DNA from 2 places in the Shinella sp. 20P9.1.1 genome. Region 2 is predicted to be linked to the other one. Evidence: predicted binding sites of a transcription regulator. Region 2 holds the regulator's gene; the other holds the start of a gene.

What was found. Region 2 encodes PhoB, which activates phosphate uptake and scavenging genes when phosphate is short. Its sites were predicted from a motif close to TGTCATNNANCTGTCAT; they were not measured.
Region 1: a site for PhoB is predicted at 4,590-4,606, ahead of AC27VQ_RS12320 (LTA synthase family protein). Genes of this name have one in related genera too.

Annotation. Positions count from the first base shown of each region.
Region 1 covers NZ_JBYOLC010000006.1:65,998-73,551, forward strand. The annotation lists gene AC27VQ_RS12305 (pilus assembly protein TadG-related protein) at 1-1,474, opposite strand, end outside; gene AC27VQ_RS12310 (TadE/TadG family type IV pilus assembly protein) at 1,474-1,896, opposite strand; gene AC27VQ_RS12315 (DUF1003 domain-containing protein) at 2,039-2,569, opposite strand; gene AC27VQ_RS12320 (LTA synthase family protein) at 2,626-4,524, opposite strand; gene AC27VQ_RS12325 (NAD+ synthase) at 4,840-6,519, shown strand; gene AC27VQ_RS12330 (TolB family protein) at 6,523-7,347, shown strand; gene AC27VQ_RS12335 (sensor domain-containing diguanylate cyclase) at 7,518-7,554, shown strand, end outside.
Region 2 covers NZ_JBYOLC010000002.1:207,669-215,222, forward strand. The annotation lists gene pstA (phosphate ABC transporter permease PstA) at 8-1,309, shown strand; gene pstB (phosphate ABC transporter ATP-binding protein PstB) at 1,323-2,138, shown strand; gene phoU (phosphate signaling complex protein PhoU) at 2,189-2,917, shown strand; gene phoB (phosphate regulon transcriptional regulator PhoB) at 2,939-3,622, shown strand; gene AC27VQ_RS04625 (GcrA family cell cycle regulator) at 3,752-4,282, opposite strand; gene AC27VQ_RS04630 (aspartate aminotransferase family protein) at 4,706-5,896, shown strand; gene argF (ornithine carbamoyltransferase) at 5,925-6,836, shown strand; gene AC27VQ_RS04640 (Hsp33 family molecular chaperone) at 7,033-7,554, shown strand, end outside.

The sequences.
Region 1 (7,554 bases), on a different contig from region 2:
AGACGGTCTTGACGGCGCGGGAGGCAATGTCCGTCGGTGAGAAGGCGAGGCGGGTGCGGCCGAGGTTTTTTGCTTCGACATGAGCGATGGCATCGATGCGGACGAGACCGGAATCGAGGATTCTTGCTTTCTGGACGCGGGCCTCGTCGGAAAAATCCGAGAGCACGGCGGGATCGACCTTGCCGAGCGCGATTTCCGCCACACCCGGTACGGCATCGACCGAGACATTGGCGTTTTCCGCCTTGCCGCCGAGGCAGCGGATATCGGCAAGTTTGGCCTCCGATGCCGCGACCTCGACATAGAGCGGCAGTTTTATGCGAAGGCCGGCGAGTGCCGCAAGGCCGTCGAAACTCACCTCCACGGCAAGTCGCGTCTGGGCGCTGCGCACGGCGCTGCCAGGCTCACCCAGGCGATGGGCGGGCGTTTCGACCGGCGGTTCGCCGATGGCGAGGCGGACGGTGACGGCGGCGAGACCGGGCAGCGAGGTGCCCAGATCGAGCGCCACCTGGTTCTTGCCATTGGCAAGGGCTGCCGCGGCCGAGACCATCTGCAGCGCGTTGACTGCCATCTTCCAGTCTCCGCCAGTGGCGACGGCGAGGCCTTTCTTCGGATCGATATTGAGGATGCGCGACAGTGGCAACTTGACCTTGCTGCTTGCCGTTGCCTGTTCGATCATCCTGAGCGCTGATTTGGTGGTGGCGGAAAGGCCTTCGACGGCGCGCATCGAGGCGAGAAGCTGCGGCATGGTGATGCCGGCATTCAGCACGTCCTCATAAGTGGCCGCCGTAAGGTTGAGCTGTGTCGCGACGGCCTTGAGAAAGGGATTGACGGCAATGTCGGTATCGACGAGGGCCCGATAGTCCATCACTTTCAACGAGAGCTTGGTGCCCAGCAATTGGCCGAGCAGTGCATTGAGAATGCCGTCATTGAGGCTGGCAAGCCGCGTGCCGACCGAAAAAGCGGCGATCTTGTTGCGGGCCGCAGAACCGACGGCCGACAAAACCGGCGGCTCGGGCATGAAGATCGACGCGATGAAAAGATCTGCGGGACGGGTGAGCGTGACGCGTGCGGCATCGGCGTCGGCGCTGGCTGGCTTGAAGCGTGCTTCCGGGGTGATATCGGGATCGGCGCTATAGCGGCCGCGCTCGATCTTCGCCGCGGCGAGCGTTCTCTTGGTGCCGGCCGGCAGGGTGATCGGCTGGATGAGGTTGCCGCCGTCCTTGTCCGTCACGGTGACGGGCATGCCGTTCAATGCGAAATAACTGGCCGCCGATTTCTCCGCCTCGCTGATATTGGCCGCGGCGGCGATGGCAGCGAGATCGGCGGAGGCCTGCAAATGGCGCTGCTGCACGGTGAGGTAGCCGTAGTCGACACCGAGCGCGATGGAGAAGACCAGCAGCGGCAGGCTGAGGGCAGCGAGTGTGCCGATATTGCCGGAGCGATCAGTGAGGAGGTTGGACGGGCGCTTCGTCATCACAGGCCTCCCACGCGCACGGTGGCGTAGCGCTCGATCTTTTCCTGCGGCAGGGCGAAGGTGAACATCTTCCAGATCGGCAGGTCGCTGGAATCGTAGGAGATGGTCACCGTGAATTGATCCGGATTGCCGGGGTCGTCGGCCACCAGCACATTCATCTTCTTCCGGTTGATGAAGGAGTAATTGAAGCGCGAGGCATCGAGATAGTGATTGACCAATGTCACGCGTTCTGCCGGGTTGAGGCCGGCGACCGCCGTGCGGGCGGCATCCGCCGCGATCTGTTGCACCGAATGGGTGACGGACAGGTAGATGCCATAGGCGATCAGCGTGAAGAGGACCAGGAAGAACAAGGGCGCGATGATCGCGAATTCCAAGGCCGATGTGCCGGCGCGATCCTTCGACAAGCGGGACAGAACGTGCATGACATCTCCTCCTTGAGACTGTCTGACGACTTGGCATTCCCGCATCCGGAAGTGGATGCACGCCTATAGTGCAACCTGAATCTTAATTTCTCCTATAGATTGGGCGGCTGGATTTATGTAGTCGAAAAGTTGCATCTACACGTCACCCTTTATCGCGCAGAACATCATGCAATCGCAGCACTTCCATTTTCAGGGCGGCGATCTCGTTGAGAAAATGCGTGTCGATCTTATGGTGCAGCGCGATCAGCTCGATCTCGGCCTTGAGGTTCACCTCGTAATCCTTGGACGCCTCGAAACGGTCTCGCGCGGCCTGCCGGTTCTGCGACATCATGATGATCGGCGCCTGCAGGGCGGCGATCATCGACAGCAGAAGATTGAGGAAGATGAAGGGGTAGGGGTCGAAGGCGTCTTTCGTCAGCAGGATCGTGTTGGCGACGGTCCAGCCGGCGAGAAAGACGAGGAAACCCACGATGAAGGCCCAGGAGCCGCCGACGCGGGCGATGGCATCGGCGACGCGGTCGCCGGGCGCTTGCTTCGACTGGTAGGCGACGTTCCTGTCTTCCGACAGGATACGACCCTCGCGGGAATGGAGCAACACCTCGCGCTCGGTCTCGTCGAGCTCATCGGAGGTTTTGCCGAAGAGGATTTGGGCGGCGTCGTCGAAGGGTTTCATGGCGGGGCTCCGCAAGAGAATCGGAGCCCTAGCCTAGCCTCGTTTTGTGCGGGAAATCAGTACGCCGCGCTCATCAGTTCCGCATGGGAGTTGAAGAAGCGTTCGAGACCGTACTGCTTGCCGAACATGATGTCGTGCTGCAGGAAGCGGAAATCGCGCACCAGCGGGTCGACGGTCTTTTTGCGGGCCCAGTCCGGGTTGCCGTTACCCTTGGCGTCGATCAGCATGTAGCGGTCGATAACGCGCAGCTTGTCATGCACGGCGCCAAGGAAGCCCGTATAGTAGGGGTGCTCGAAGCCGGCTTCCTTGAGGATGTAGTAGGAGAGGAAGGCCGGGCTGATCGTGCCGACATCCTTTTCCGCACCGGTTTTGTTGGACCAGATGACAAGCGGGGTTTCGTGCTCCTTCTTCATCTGCTCGGTCGAGCCCTTGCGCGAGGCCGTGATGCCCTTCATGTAGCCGGAATTCTGGTAGACCGTGTTGAGCGGCGGCAGGTGATCGCCGAACACGACGATGATCGTCTCGCGGTCGCGCTCCTTGGCCCAGTCCATCAGCATCTTGAGGCTCTGATCGGCTTCCTTCACACCCTGCGCATAGCTTGCCAGCATGCGGTTGTCGCGCGCGTCCAGCTTGCCTTCGGGGGTGATGTCCGTCTTCGTGTAGCGGCCGTCGTCATAGGGGCCGTGGCCCTGCAGGGTCACGGCGAAGAAGAAGAACGGATCTTCCTGCAGATCGGCCTGGCGGATGATTTCCTTGGTTAGCGCCTCATCGGAGGTGAAGTTGCCACGCTTGGCGAGCGGCGGCATCTTGTCGACGTCCTTGAAGGTCTCGAAGCCGAACGCCTTGTAAACGCTCGAACGGTTCCAGAACCAGCCCGAGAACGGATGGATGGCGCGCGCCGTGTAACCTTCCGCGCGGAAGAACGTGGCAAGCGAGGGGATCGGCTTGCGGATATACTGCTGGTAGGGAATGCTGCCGGTCGGCAGGAAGGCGTTGGAGAAGCCCGTCAGCGCCTCGAATTCGATATTGGCCGTCAGGCCGCCGAATTCCGGCGAGAAGACGTGGCCGCCCTGGCTTTCGCGGATGACCGGCATCGGATCCTGCGAGAGCTTCACGCTGTCGATGCGCGTCGGATCCCACAGCGATTCACTCATCACGACGATGACGTCGGGCTTCGAGCGGTGCGTCGTGCCGAAGGGCAGCGGCTTGGACGGGATCTTGTCGATCGCGTCGACCATATAACCGCCCGGCGCCTGAACGTTTGCCATCGGCAGGTTGATGGCAAAGGCCATGACGAAGCCGTTGTGGCGATAGTTCTCCGCCTGGTCCCACATGATCGGGAAGACCTTAAGCCGGTCGCGGACCCACGAGAAGTCGTTATAGTCCATGATGGAGGCAAAGCCGGCGAGCAGCGGCAGCGCGACGGCGAGGCGTGCAAGGCGTTCCTTGCGCGTCAGCGGCCGGAAGCGGCGCCAGGCGAAGACCCAGAGGCTGACAAGACCGACGACGGCGGCGACGATGGCGAGGGCGAGACCTGCGGCCGTCCAGGGACGATCCTGCACGAGAACCGGCATCAGCTCCATGATCTGGCGGCCGAACAGCAGGTCCGTCGGGTAGAGCGGGTCGGTCAGGAAGACCTGCTTCTGCTGCGAGATGACGCCCATCAGCACGACGAGCGGCGCGATGAACAACACGCCCTTGTGCTGGCGGCCGATCAGCGCATCGAGCGCGAGATAGGTCAGGAAGAACACGCCCGTCGTGGTCCAGGCCGGCTGTTCGAGATTGGTGAAATAGATCCAGGTCTGCTCAAGCGAGCCGCGCGTGATGAGTTCGACGACGACGACGGTCAGCAGTGCCAGAAGGCCGGAAACGACAAGCGAACGCAGGACGGCAAGCGCCTTTGCATGGCGCGCAAAGAAGCCTGCCTCAGCGGCAAGTCCTTCGGTGGCATCCATTGCCACGGCTGCGGGAGTGAACAGGGCCAAGGCCGTCTCCAAACTTCATGAAACTTTCGTGTATCTGTCATACGGACGTCATCTTGAACAGGAGATGAACGGTTTCTGCAACGTTCTCCCTGTGCTTTGGTTCCACCTGTTGCATCGTCGCAATGGCGGCGGGAACCCGCTGAAAACAGGGGCTTGGCGGGAAAGCGCGTGCAATCGTCAGGCTTTTCATTCCCAAAGCCTCTGTCATGCTCTAAACAGCTTCTCGACCGTTCGAGAGTGCGGGCTGCGCAGGATCGGACACCATGCAAAGACGGGTCTGCAGATATGACTTCCGAGACTGAAAAGGCGACGCTCCGTATCGCGGTTGCGCAATTGAACCCTGTCGTCGGTGACATCACCGGCAATCTCGCCAAGGCGCGTGCGGCCCGCGAGGACGCGGCAAAGCAGGGTGCCGATCTGCTGCTGCTTACGGAACTCTTCATCTCCGGCTATCCGCCCGAGGATCTCGTCCTGAAGCCCGCCTTCCTGAAGGCTTGCCGCCGCGCCATCGACGATCTGGCCGCCGACACCGCACAGGGCGGCCCCGGCGTCATCATCGGCTTTCCCCGGCAGGACGAGACCGGCCGCTTCAACGCCGTCGCCATCATCGATGCGGGCAAGGTGATTGCCGTCAGGGACAAGGTGGACCTGCCGAATTACGGCGAATTCGACGAAAAGCGCGTCTTCGACCAGGGCGCTATGCCGGGTCCGGTGAATTTCCGGGGCGTGCGGCTCGGCATCCCGATCTGCGAGGACATCTGGGGCGAGCTCGGCGTCTGCGAGACGCTGGCCGAAAGTGGGGCTGAAATCCTGCTCTCGCCGAACGGCTCGCCCTATTATCGCGGCAAGGTCGACATCCGCCATCAGGTCGTGCTGAAGCAGGTCATCGAAACCGGACTGCCGTTGCTCTATGCCAATCAGCTCGGCGGCCAGGACGAACTGGTCTTCGACGGCGCGAGCTTCGCCTTCAATGCCGACAAGACGCTCGCCTTCCAGATGAGCCAATTCGAGGAGACTGTCGCACTCGTCACCTTCAAGAAGGAAGGGGACGGCTGGATCTGCGACGGCGGGCCGATGTCGCGCATTCCCGAAAAGGAGGAGGCGGATTACCGGGCCTGCCTGCTCGGCTTCCGCGATTACGTCAACAAGAACGGCTTCAAGAATGTCGTGCTGGGCCTGTCGGGCGGCATCGACTCGGCGATCTGCGCCGCCATCGCGGTCGATGCTTTGGGTGAGGAGCGGGTGCGTTGCATCATGCTACCCTATCGCTACACCTCGCAGGATTCGCTTAAGGATGCTGCCGATTGCGCCAAGATGCTCGGCTGCCGCTATGACATCGTGCCGATCGAGGCGCCGGTGACCGGCTTCCTTTCTGCCTTGTCGGAGACCTTCGAGGGCACGGAAGAGGGCATCACCGAAGAAAACCTGCAAAGCCGTACGCGCGGCACCATCCTGATGGCGATCTCCAACAAGTTCGGCTCGATGGTCGTGACGACGGGCAACAAGTCGGAAATGTCGGTGGGTTATGCCACGCTCTACGGTGACATGAACGGCGGCTTCAATCCGATCAAGGATCTGTACAAGATGCAGGTCTATGCGCTCTCCAGCTGGCGCAACGCCCATCTGCCGCCGGGCGCGCTTGGGCCGACGGGCGAGGTGATCCCGAAGAACATCATCGACAAGGCGCCCTCCGCCGAGCTTCGGCCGAACCAGACCGACCAGGATTCGCTGCCGCCCTATCCCGTCCTCGACGACATCCTCGAATGCCTCGTCGAGATGGAGATGAGCACGGAGGACATCGTCGCGCGGGGCCATGACGTCAATACCGTGCACCGCATCGAACACCTGCTCTACATCGCCGAATACAAGCGCCGCCAGTCGGCGCCGGGCGTGAAGATCACCAAGAAGAATTTCGGCCGCGACCGCCGCTATCCGATCACCAATCGGTATCGCGACCGGGGGTAGGCGATGCGCAGCTCGGTCGAGATCCACAACATCGTCTCCGGTGAAACACGTGTCGTCTGGCAGACCGAGCAACTGGTCGAGGCGCCGAATTTTTCGCGGGACGGGCGGTTTCTCGTCATCAATGGCGATGGGCTGCTCTACCGGCTGGCGCTCGATGGCAGTGCGCCGGAGCGGATCGACACCGGCTTTGCCGTCAAATGCAACAACGATCATGGGCTTTCGCCCGACGGGCGTCTGCTTGTTATCAGCGACAAGGTGGAATTCGGCAAATCGGCGATATATGTGCTGCCGGCCGAGGGTGGCGTTCCCAGGCTGGTGACGCCGAACCTGCCGTCGTATTGGCACGGCTGGTCGCCGGATTGCGCGACGCTCGCTTATTGCGGCATTCGTGACGATGTCTTCGATATCTACACGATTCCTGTGTCGGGGGGTGAGGAAAAGCGGCTGACTTTTGGAGAAGGGCGCAATGACGGGCCGGATTATTCGGCGGATGGGGAATGGATCTATTTCAATTCCAGCCGCACCGGCCGCATGCAGATCTGGCGGGTGCGTCCCGACGGTTCCGAGCCGACCCGCATCACCGACAGCCCCTTTGGCGACTGGTTTCCGCATCCGTCGCCTGATGGGAAACACCTGCTTGTGCTGTCCTATGACGGCGATGTCTTCGATCATCCGCGCGATCTTAACGTGCGGCTGCGCCTCATGGACATGGACGGCGGCAATGCACGGATTCTCTTCGATCTTTTCGGTGGGCAGGGCACGATGAACGTGCCGAACTGGTCGCCGGACGGCAGCGAATTCGCCTTTGTGCGTTACGCGCCGGTCTGATCACAATTTGTGGTGCATATGCGTTAAGTTTTCGCTCACCAGCCTGTTTAAGTGAATTTTGCGGTCTGCCAATTAGCCTCTGTTCAACAATGCCCGGAACCGGGCGGGGGCAGGCAGGGGTGACGATGACGGGCAGGACTGAAGAAGGCCGGACGGGAAAACGGCGCAGGGTGAGTTTCGCAATTCGCGCTGCGGCCGTGATGATCG
Region 2 (7,554 bases):
CCCTTCGATGGCCGCCCTTGGCGTCACCGCCAAACCCGAACGCCGCGACATCGGCCTTCGCCGCCGCTACGCCGCCGAGCGCCGCTTCCGCCTCTTCGGCATGGCAGCGATCGCCTTCGGTCTGCTCTTCCTGTTCCTTCTGCTGTTTTCTGTGGTCTCCAAGGGCTACACCGCATTTCAGCAGTCGATGATCACCATTCCGGTCGAGTTCTCCGAACAGGTCATCGACAAGAACAACGAGCGCGCCACCAACCCGCAGAAGCTGGTCTCGGCCAACTATCCGGTCGTTGCCCGTAACGCGCTCGCCAAGGTTCTCGGCGTCGATGAAAAGGACCGTGCCGGCCTCAAGGCCGTCAACGGCATGATCTCGGACAGCGTTCGCACGCAGTTCCGCGACATGGTCGTCGCCAATCCGGCGATCATCGGCACCACGCAGACGGTGACATTCCTTGCGCACGGTGATCTCGACTCGGCCTTCAAAGGCCAGATCGATCTCTCGGTAGCGGAAAACAACCGCAAGATCTCCGACAAGCAGGTCGGCTGGATGAACACGCTCGTCGAAAGCGGCGCGCTCTCCAAGCACTTCAACACTGGCCTCTTCATCAACGGCGCATCGAGCCGTCCGGAAGCGGCAGGCCTCGGCGTTGCCATCGTCGGCTCGCTCTACATGATGCTGATCGTTCTGGTGCTGTCGCTGCCCATCGGCGTCGCCGCTTCGATCTATCTCGAGGAATTCGCCCCGAAGAACCGCTTCACGGATCTGATCGAGGTGAACATCAACAACCTCGCCGCCGTGCCGTCGATCGTTTACGGTCTGCTCGGTCTCGCCGTCTTCGTCAATTTCGCGGGCTTCCCGCGCTCGGCAGCCCTCGTCGGTGGCCTGGTGCTGACGCTGATGACGCTGCCGACGATCATCATCGCGACCCGCGCTGCCCTCAAGGCCGTGCCCCCGTCGATCCGCTCCGCCGCCCTCGGCCTCGGCGCATCCAAGATGCAGACCGTGTTCCACCACGTCCTGCCGCTCGCCATGCCGGGCATCCTGACAGGCACGATCATCGGTTTGGCGCATGCGCTCGGCGAAACCGCACCGCTGCTGCTCATTGGCATGGTCGCCTTCGTCGCCGATATTCCCGGAACGCCGCTGGAACCCTCCACGGCTCTGCCGGTACAGATCTACATGTGGGCGAACGAGGCCGAGCGTGCCTTCGTGGAGCGCACCTCGGGCGCCATCATGGTGCTCCTCATCTTCCTCATCCTCATGAATGTTGGCGCCATCCTGTTGCGCCGCCGTTTCGAACGGCGCTGGTAGAAGGACCGATCCTATGAACATGATGTTAGAAGCAGCAGTCGAGAAAGCGCTGGACAAGAAAATGAACGACATTTCCTACAAGATGATCGGCAAGGACGTTTCGGTCTATTACGGCGACAAGCGCGCCCTCTACGACGTCAATCTCAACGTCCGCGAAAACACCGTGACGGCGCTGATCGGCCCGTCGGGTTGCGGCAAGTCGACCTTCCTGCGCACGCTGAACCGCATGAACGACACGATCGACGGCTGCCGCGTCACCGGCCGCATCACGCTCGATACGGACGATATCTACGACCCGAACATCGACGTCGTCGAACTGCGCGCCCGCGTCGGCATGGTCTTCCAGAAGCCGAACCCGTTCCCGAAGTCGATCTACGAAAACGTCGCCTACGGCCCACGCATCCACGGTCTTGCCAAGTCGAAGGCCGACATGGACGCCATCGTGGAAAAGAGCCTTCAGAAGGCCGGCCTGTGGAACGAGGTGAAGGATCGCCTGCAGGAAGGCGGCACGGGCCTCTCCGGCGGCCAGCAGCAGCGCCTGTGCATCGCACGCGCCGTCGCCGTCAGCCCCGAAGTCATCCTGATGGACGAACCCTGCTCGGCACTCGACCCGATCGCGACGGCCAAGGTCGAGGAGCTCATCCACGAGCTGCGCGCCAACTTCACCATCGTCATCGTGACGCACTCCATGCAGCAGGCGGCCCGCGTCTCGCAGCGCACCGCCATGTTCCACCTCGGCAACCTCGTCGAGGAGAACGACACCGACAAGATGTTCACCAACCCGGATGACCAGCGCACGCAGGACTACATCATGGGCCGCTTCGGCTGACGCTTTCGTCGCTGACGCCCCTGAAACCCGAGCGCATTAAGGACAGAACGATGTCATCGACCCATATTGTTTCGATTTACGACGAAGAACTGAAGTACCTCTCCCGCCGCATCTCCGAAATGGGCGGCACGGCCGAGCAGATGGTGGCGGATTCCGTCCGCGCCCTCGTTTCCACCGACGTGGCGCTGGCCCAGAAGGTCATTTCCGAGGATGTCATCCTCGACAATGCCGAGCGCCAGATCAACGAAAAGGCGATCGTCACCATCGCCAAGCGCCAGCCGATGGCGGCGGACCTGCGCGAAATCATGGGCACGATCCGCATCGCTGCCGAACTGGAGCGCGTCGGCGACCTCGGCAAGAACACCGCAAAGCGCGTGATTGCCGTGCAGAGCTCGGGCATGCCGCGCAAGCTCGCCCGCGGCCTCGAGCATCTCGCCGAACTGGCGTTGATGCAGCTCAAGGAAGTGCTCGACGTCTTCGCCACCCGCTCGGTGGACAAGGCCAAGGCCATCCGCGAGCGCGACGACGAGATCGATGCGATCTACACCTCGCTGTTCCGCGAACTGCTGACCTACATGATGGAAGACCCGCGCAACATCACGCCCTGCACGCATCTTTTGTTCTGCGCCAAGAACATCGAGCGCATCGGCGACCACGCGACCAACATCGCCGAAACCATCTACTACATGGCGACCGGCTCCCAGCCGGAAGGCGAGCGCCCGAAGGACGATACATCGACATCGGTCGTCGCGGCCGACATCGCCGAAGCGTCCGAGTAAGTTTGAGCAGGAACCCTGTCCATGGTGCCCAGAATAGCCGTCGTGGAAGACGAGGAGGCGCTGAGCGTTCTCCTGCGCTACAATCTCGAAGCCGAGGGTTTCGAGGTCGATACGATCCTATCGGGTGACGAGGCGGAAATGCGCTTGCAGGAGCGCATGCCCGACCTCCTCATCCTCGACTGGATGCTGCCGGGCGTTTCCGGCATCGAGCTGTGCCGGCGCCTGCGCCAGCGGCCGGAAACCGAGCGCCTGCCGATCATCATGCTGACGGCGCGCGGCGAGGAGAGCGAGCGAGTGCGTGGTCTGGCCACCGGCGCCGACGATTATGTCGTCAAGCCCTTCTCGACGCCGGAACTGGTGGCGCGCGTGCGCGCCATGCTGCGCCGTGCCAAGCCCGAGGTCGTCTCGACGGTGCTGCGCTGCGGCGATATCGAGCTCGACCGCGAGACCCACCGCGTCCACCGTCGCACCCGCGAGGTTCGCCTCGGCCCGACGGAGTTCCGCCTCCTGGAATTCCTGATGACCTCGCCGAGCCGCGTCTTCTCGCGCTCGCAGCTGCTGGACGGTGTATGGGGCCACGACATCTATGTCGACGAGCGCACCGTCGACGTGCATGTCGGCCGTCTGCGCAAGGCGCTCAACTTCGCCAATATGCAGGACGTCATCCGCACTGTCCGCGGCGCCGGCTATTCGCTGGAAACCTGAGCGATCCGCCATTCCTCCCAAGGACGGAAATGGGCCCTGCGGGGCCTGTTTGCGTTTTGGGGCTGCCATCCATCGCCTCAAACAAAAACGGAGCCTTTCGGCTCCGTTTTCATTTCATATCGATTGCTGTCAGCGCATCCGGCGGCGCTCGGCCGAGGGCTGGTAGGCGAGGCGCTGGTGGTAGGTGCAGTAGGGCGAATTGTCAGGGGATTCGTTGCCGCAGAAATGGAAGTCTTCGTTCAGCGGATCGCCGATCGGCCACTTGCAGGTGCGCTCGGTGAGCTGCGTCAGTTCCAGCTTGCGCGACATCGGCACGACGACATTGTTGCCGTTGGCGGGAACCGGGAGCTGTTCGGCGACGGCCTCGAATTCCGTGTCCATGTCGTCCTTGGCGATCGCTGCCGGACGGGCTGCGGTGCGCGGCGTGACGGCACGGGCCTGGAAGGTCGCGGGGCGGGGGGCCGCCGGCGCCGGGCGCTTCGGGCGGGCGGTGGCCTGCGTTCCGCCGGCCTTGGCGCGGCCCGGCAGGTTCAGCCGGTGCACTTTGCCGATGACGGCATTGCGGCTGACGCCGCCGAGTTGTGCCGCGATCTGGCTCGCGCTCAAACCCTCGGCCCAGAGCTTCTTGAGTCTTTCGACGCGCTCGTCTGTCCAGTTCATGTTTTCGTCTCCGCTCGGCGTTCGATGCGGGAATCCCTCGTCGCGTCCCGGACAGATCCGGAACCTGAACGCCTTCAACTCTTTTGGTGACTAGTTCCGCCGCATGCAGTCTAGTAATTGGTCTTTAACCTAGAGACCGGGGGACTCTGTGACAAGAGTCGCGGGAATCGGCGCGAATCGATTTCGAGGTTTTCCCCAACTTGCTGGTCGGGTGTGACTCGATGGAGACACCTTCCGCGCGTGCCGTGAATCCTCACCTTGCGGGAGGTTCAGCGTCACTCGGGGTGCGATTTTGTTGACATCCCCAGGTGAAATGCCGATAGTGCCGCATGCCGCCGAAAGGCGGCTTTTGATTTTTCTGGAGCCCGGAAAAGTCAAGTGTCAGACGTCTTTTTTCGCATCTCTTTTCGGAGGATACGCGCCATGGCCGATGCCGCGCCGCTCTATGAAACCTATATGCGTGCGCCGCTCCGGTTCACGCGCGGGGAGGGCGTCTGGCTGATCGCCGAAGATGGCGAGCGATATCTCGATTTCGCCGCCGGCGTCGCCGTCAATTCGCTGGGCCATGCGCATCCTCATCTCGTCGCCGCGCTGAAGGATCAGGCCGACAAGGTCTGGCACCTGTCCAACCTCTATGAGGTGCCCGGCCAGGAAAGCCTCGGCCGCCGGCTGACGGACGCGACCTTCGCCGACAAGGTGTTCTTCACCAATTCGGGTGCCGAAGCGCTGGAATGCGCGATCAAGACCGCGCGCCGCCATCACTTCGCCAAGGGCCATCCCGGCAAGTTCCATATCATCACCTTCGACGGCGCCTTCCATGGCCGCACGATCGCGACGATCGCGGCCGGCGGACAGGAGAAGTATATCGAAGGCTTTGGCCCCAAGGCTCCCGGCTTCCTGAAGCTGCCCTTCGGCGATATCGCCGCCGTCAAGGATGCGATCACCGAGGAAACCGCCGGCATCCTGATCGAGCCGGTGCAGGGCGAGGGCGGCATCCGTCCCGTCTCGAAGGAATTCATGCAGGAGTTGCGCCAGCTCTGCGACGAATACGGCCTGCTGCTGATCCTCGACGAGGTCCAGTCCGGCGTCGGCCGCACGGGCCGCCTCTTTGCCCATGAATGGGCGGGCGTGACGCCCGACATCATGGCGGTCGCCAAGGGCATCGGCGGCGGCTTTCCGCTCGGCGCCTGCCTTGCCACCAATGAAGCCGCCTCCGGCATGGTCGCTGGCACGCATGGCTCGACCTATGGCGGCAATCCGCTTGCCATGGCCGTCGGCAATGCCGTGCTCGACGTCGTGCTTGAAGACGGCTTCCTCGAACATGTGCGCGACGTGGCGCTGGTCTTCCGTCAGGGCCTTGCGGCGCTGAAGGATCGTTTCCCCGAGGTGATCGAGGATGTGCGCGGCGAGGGCCTGATGCTCGGCATCAAGGCGAAAATCCCCGTCGCCGACCTCCTGAAGGCCGTTCGCGCGGAAAAACTGCTGGGCGTGCCGGCCGGCGACAATGTGCTGCGGCTGCTGCCGCCGCTCACCGTCACCGCCGAAGAAGCACGCGAAGGGCTCGCCCGCATCGAGCGCGCAGCCGAAAAGCTGACGGCGGCGAAAGCCGCCTGATCAGAGACCAGGACAGACAGGACACATCATGGCCAAGCATTTCCTCGACCTTTCCGCCGTTTCGGAAAGCGATCTCCGCGTCATCATGGACGATGCGCACAAGCGCAAGGCAGCCAACAAGGCCGGCAAGGAAGAGCGACCGCTCGCCGGCAAGATGCTCGCGATGATCTTCGAGAAGCCCTCCACCCGCACGCGCGTCTCTTTCGATGTCGGCATGCGCCAGCTCGGGGGCGAGACGCTGTTCCTGTCGGGCACGGAAATGCAGCTCGGCCGCGCCGAGACGATCGGCGACACCGCCAAGGTGCTGTCGCGTTATGTCGATGCCATCATGATCCGCACGACGGACCACAACCGCTTGCTGGAGCTTGCCGAGCATGCCACCGTTCCCGTCATCAACGCGCTGACGGACCTGACGCATCCCTGCCAGATCATGGCCGACGTCATGACCTTCGAGGAGCATCGTGGTCTCGCCAAGGGCAAGACGTTCGCCTGGACCGGCGACGGCAACAATGTGCTGCATTCCTTCGTCGAGGGCTCCGCCCGCTTCGGCTACACGATGAAGATGGCCGTGCCGATGGGCTCGGAGCCCGACGACAAGATTTTGAACTGGGCGCGCGACAATGGCGGCAACATCCTGCTCGGCCATGATCCTGACGCCATCATCGACGGCGTCGATCTCGTCGTCACCGACTGCTGGGTCTCGATGAACCAGGAGCATCGCGCCCGCGGCCACAACATCTTCCAGCCTTATCAGGTCAACAAGCAGCTGATGGCGCGCGCCGACAAGGATGCGCTGTTCATGCACTGCCTGCCGGCCCATCGCGGCGAGGAGGTGACGGACGAGGTCATCGACGGCCCGCAGTCCGTGGTCTTCGACGAGGCGGAAAACCGCCTGCACGCACAGAAGTCGATCCTCGCCTGGTGCCTCGGCGCCGTCTGAGACGCGTCTTGAAAAACCGTGCCGCCCGCACGATCTAGGGGCCATCACGAAGCGCCGGAAGGCGCTTTCTCTGGCGTATGCCCGCCCGGTATGGAATGATCGGGCAAGAGCGCGCTCAAATCACGGTAGAACGCCGGTCGAAAGCAGCCGGGCCCATGGCCCGGTGGCTTCCCGATGTGCAAGGAGCAGAACGATGATGGCTGAAAGTGCCCTGAAACTCGGTGAAGTCGGCTTTGCCGGCGACGACCATGTCCTGCCGTTCCAGGTCGAAGGCCTCGACGTGCGCGGCCGTGCCGTGCAGCTCGGCCCGATGCTCGACACCATTCTCGGCCGGCACAACTATCCCGCGCCCGTCGCGCGGCTGCTTGCTGAAGCCATCACGCTCACCGTGTTGCTCGGCACCTCGCTGAAGTTCGAGGGCAAGCTGATCGTCCAGACAAAGGGCGATGGCCCGGTCGACCTGCTGGTGGCGGATTTCGCCGCACCGGAGAACGTGCGCGCCTATGCCCGCTTCGATCAGGACGCGCTCGATGCCGCGATCGCGGCCGGTGCGACGGAGCCGCACGAGCTGCTCGGAAAGGGCATCCTCGCCTTCACCATCGACCAGGGCGCGCATACGCAGCGCTACCAGGGCATCGTTCCGCTCGACGGCCACACGCTCGAAGAGATCGCCGGCGTCTATTTCCGCCAGTCGGAGCAGATTCCGACCAAGGTGCGG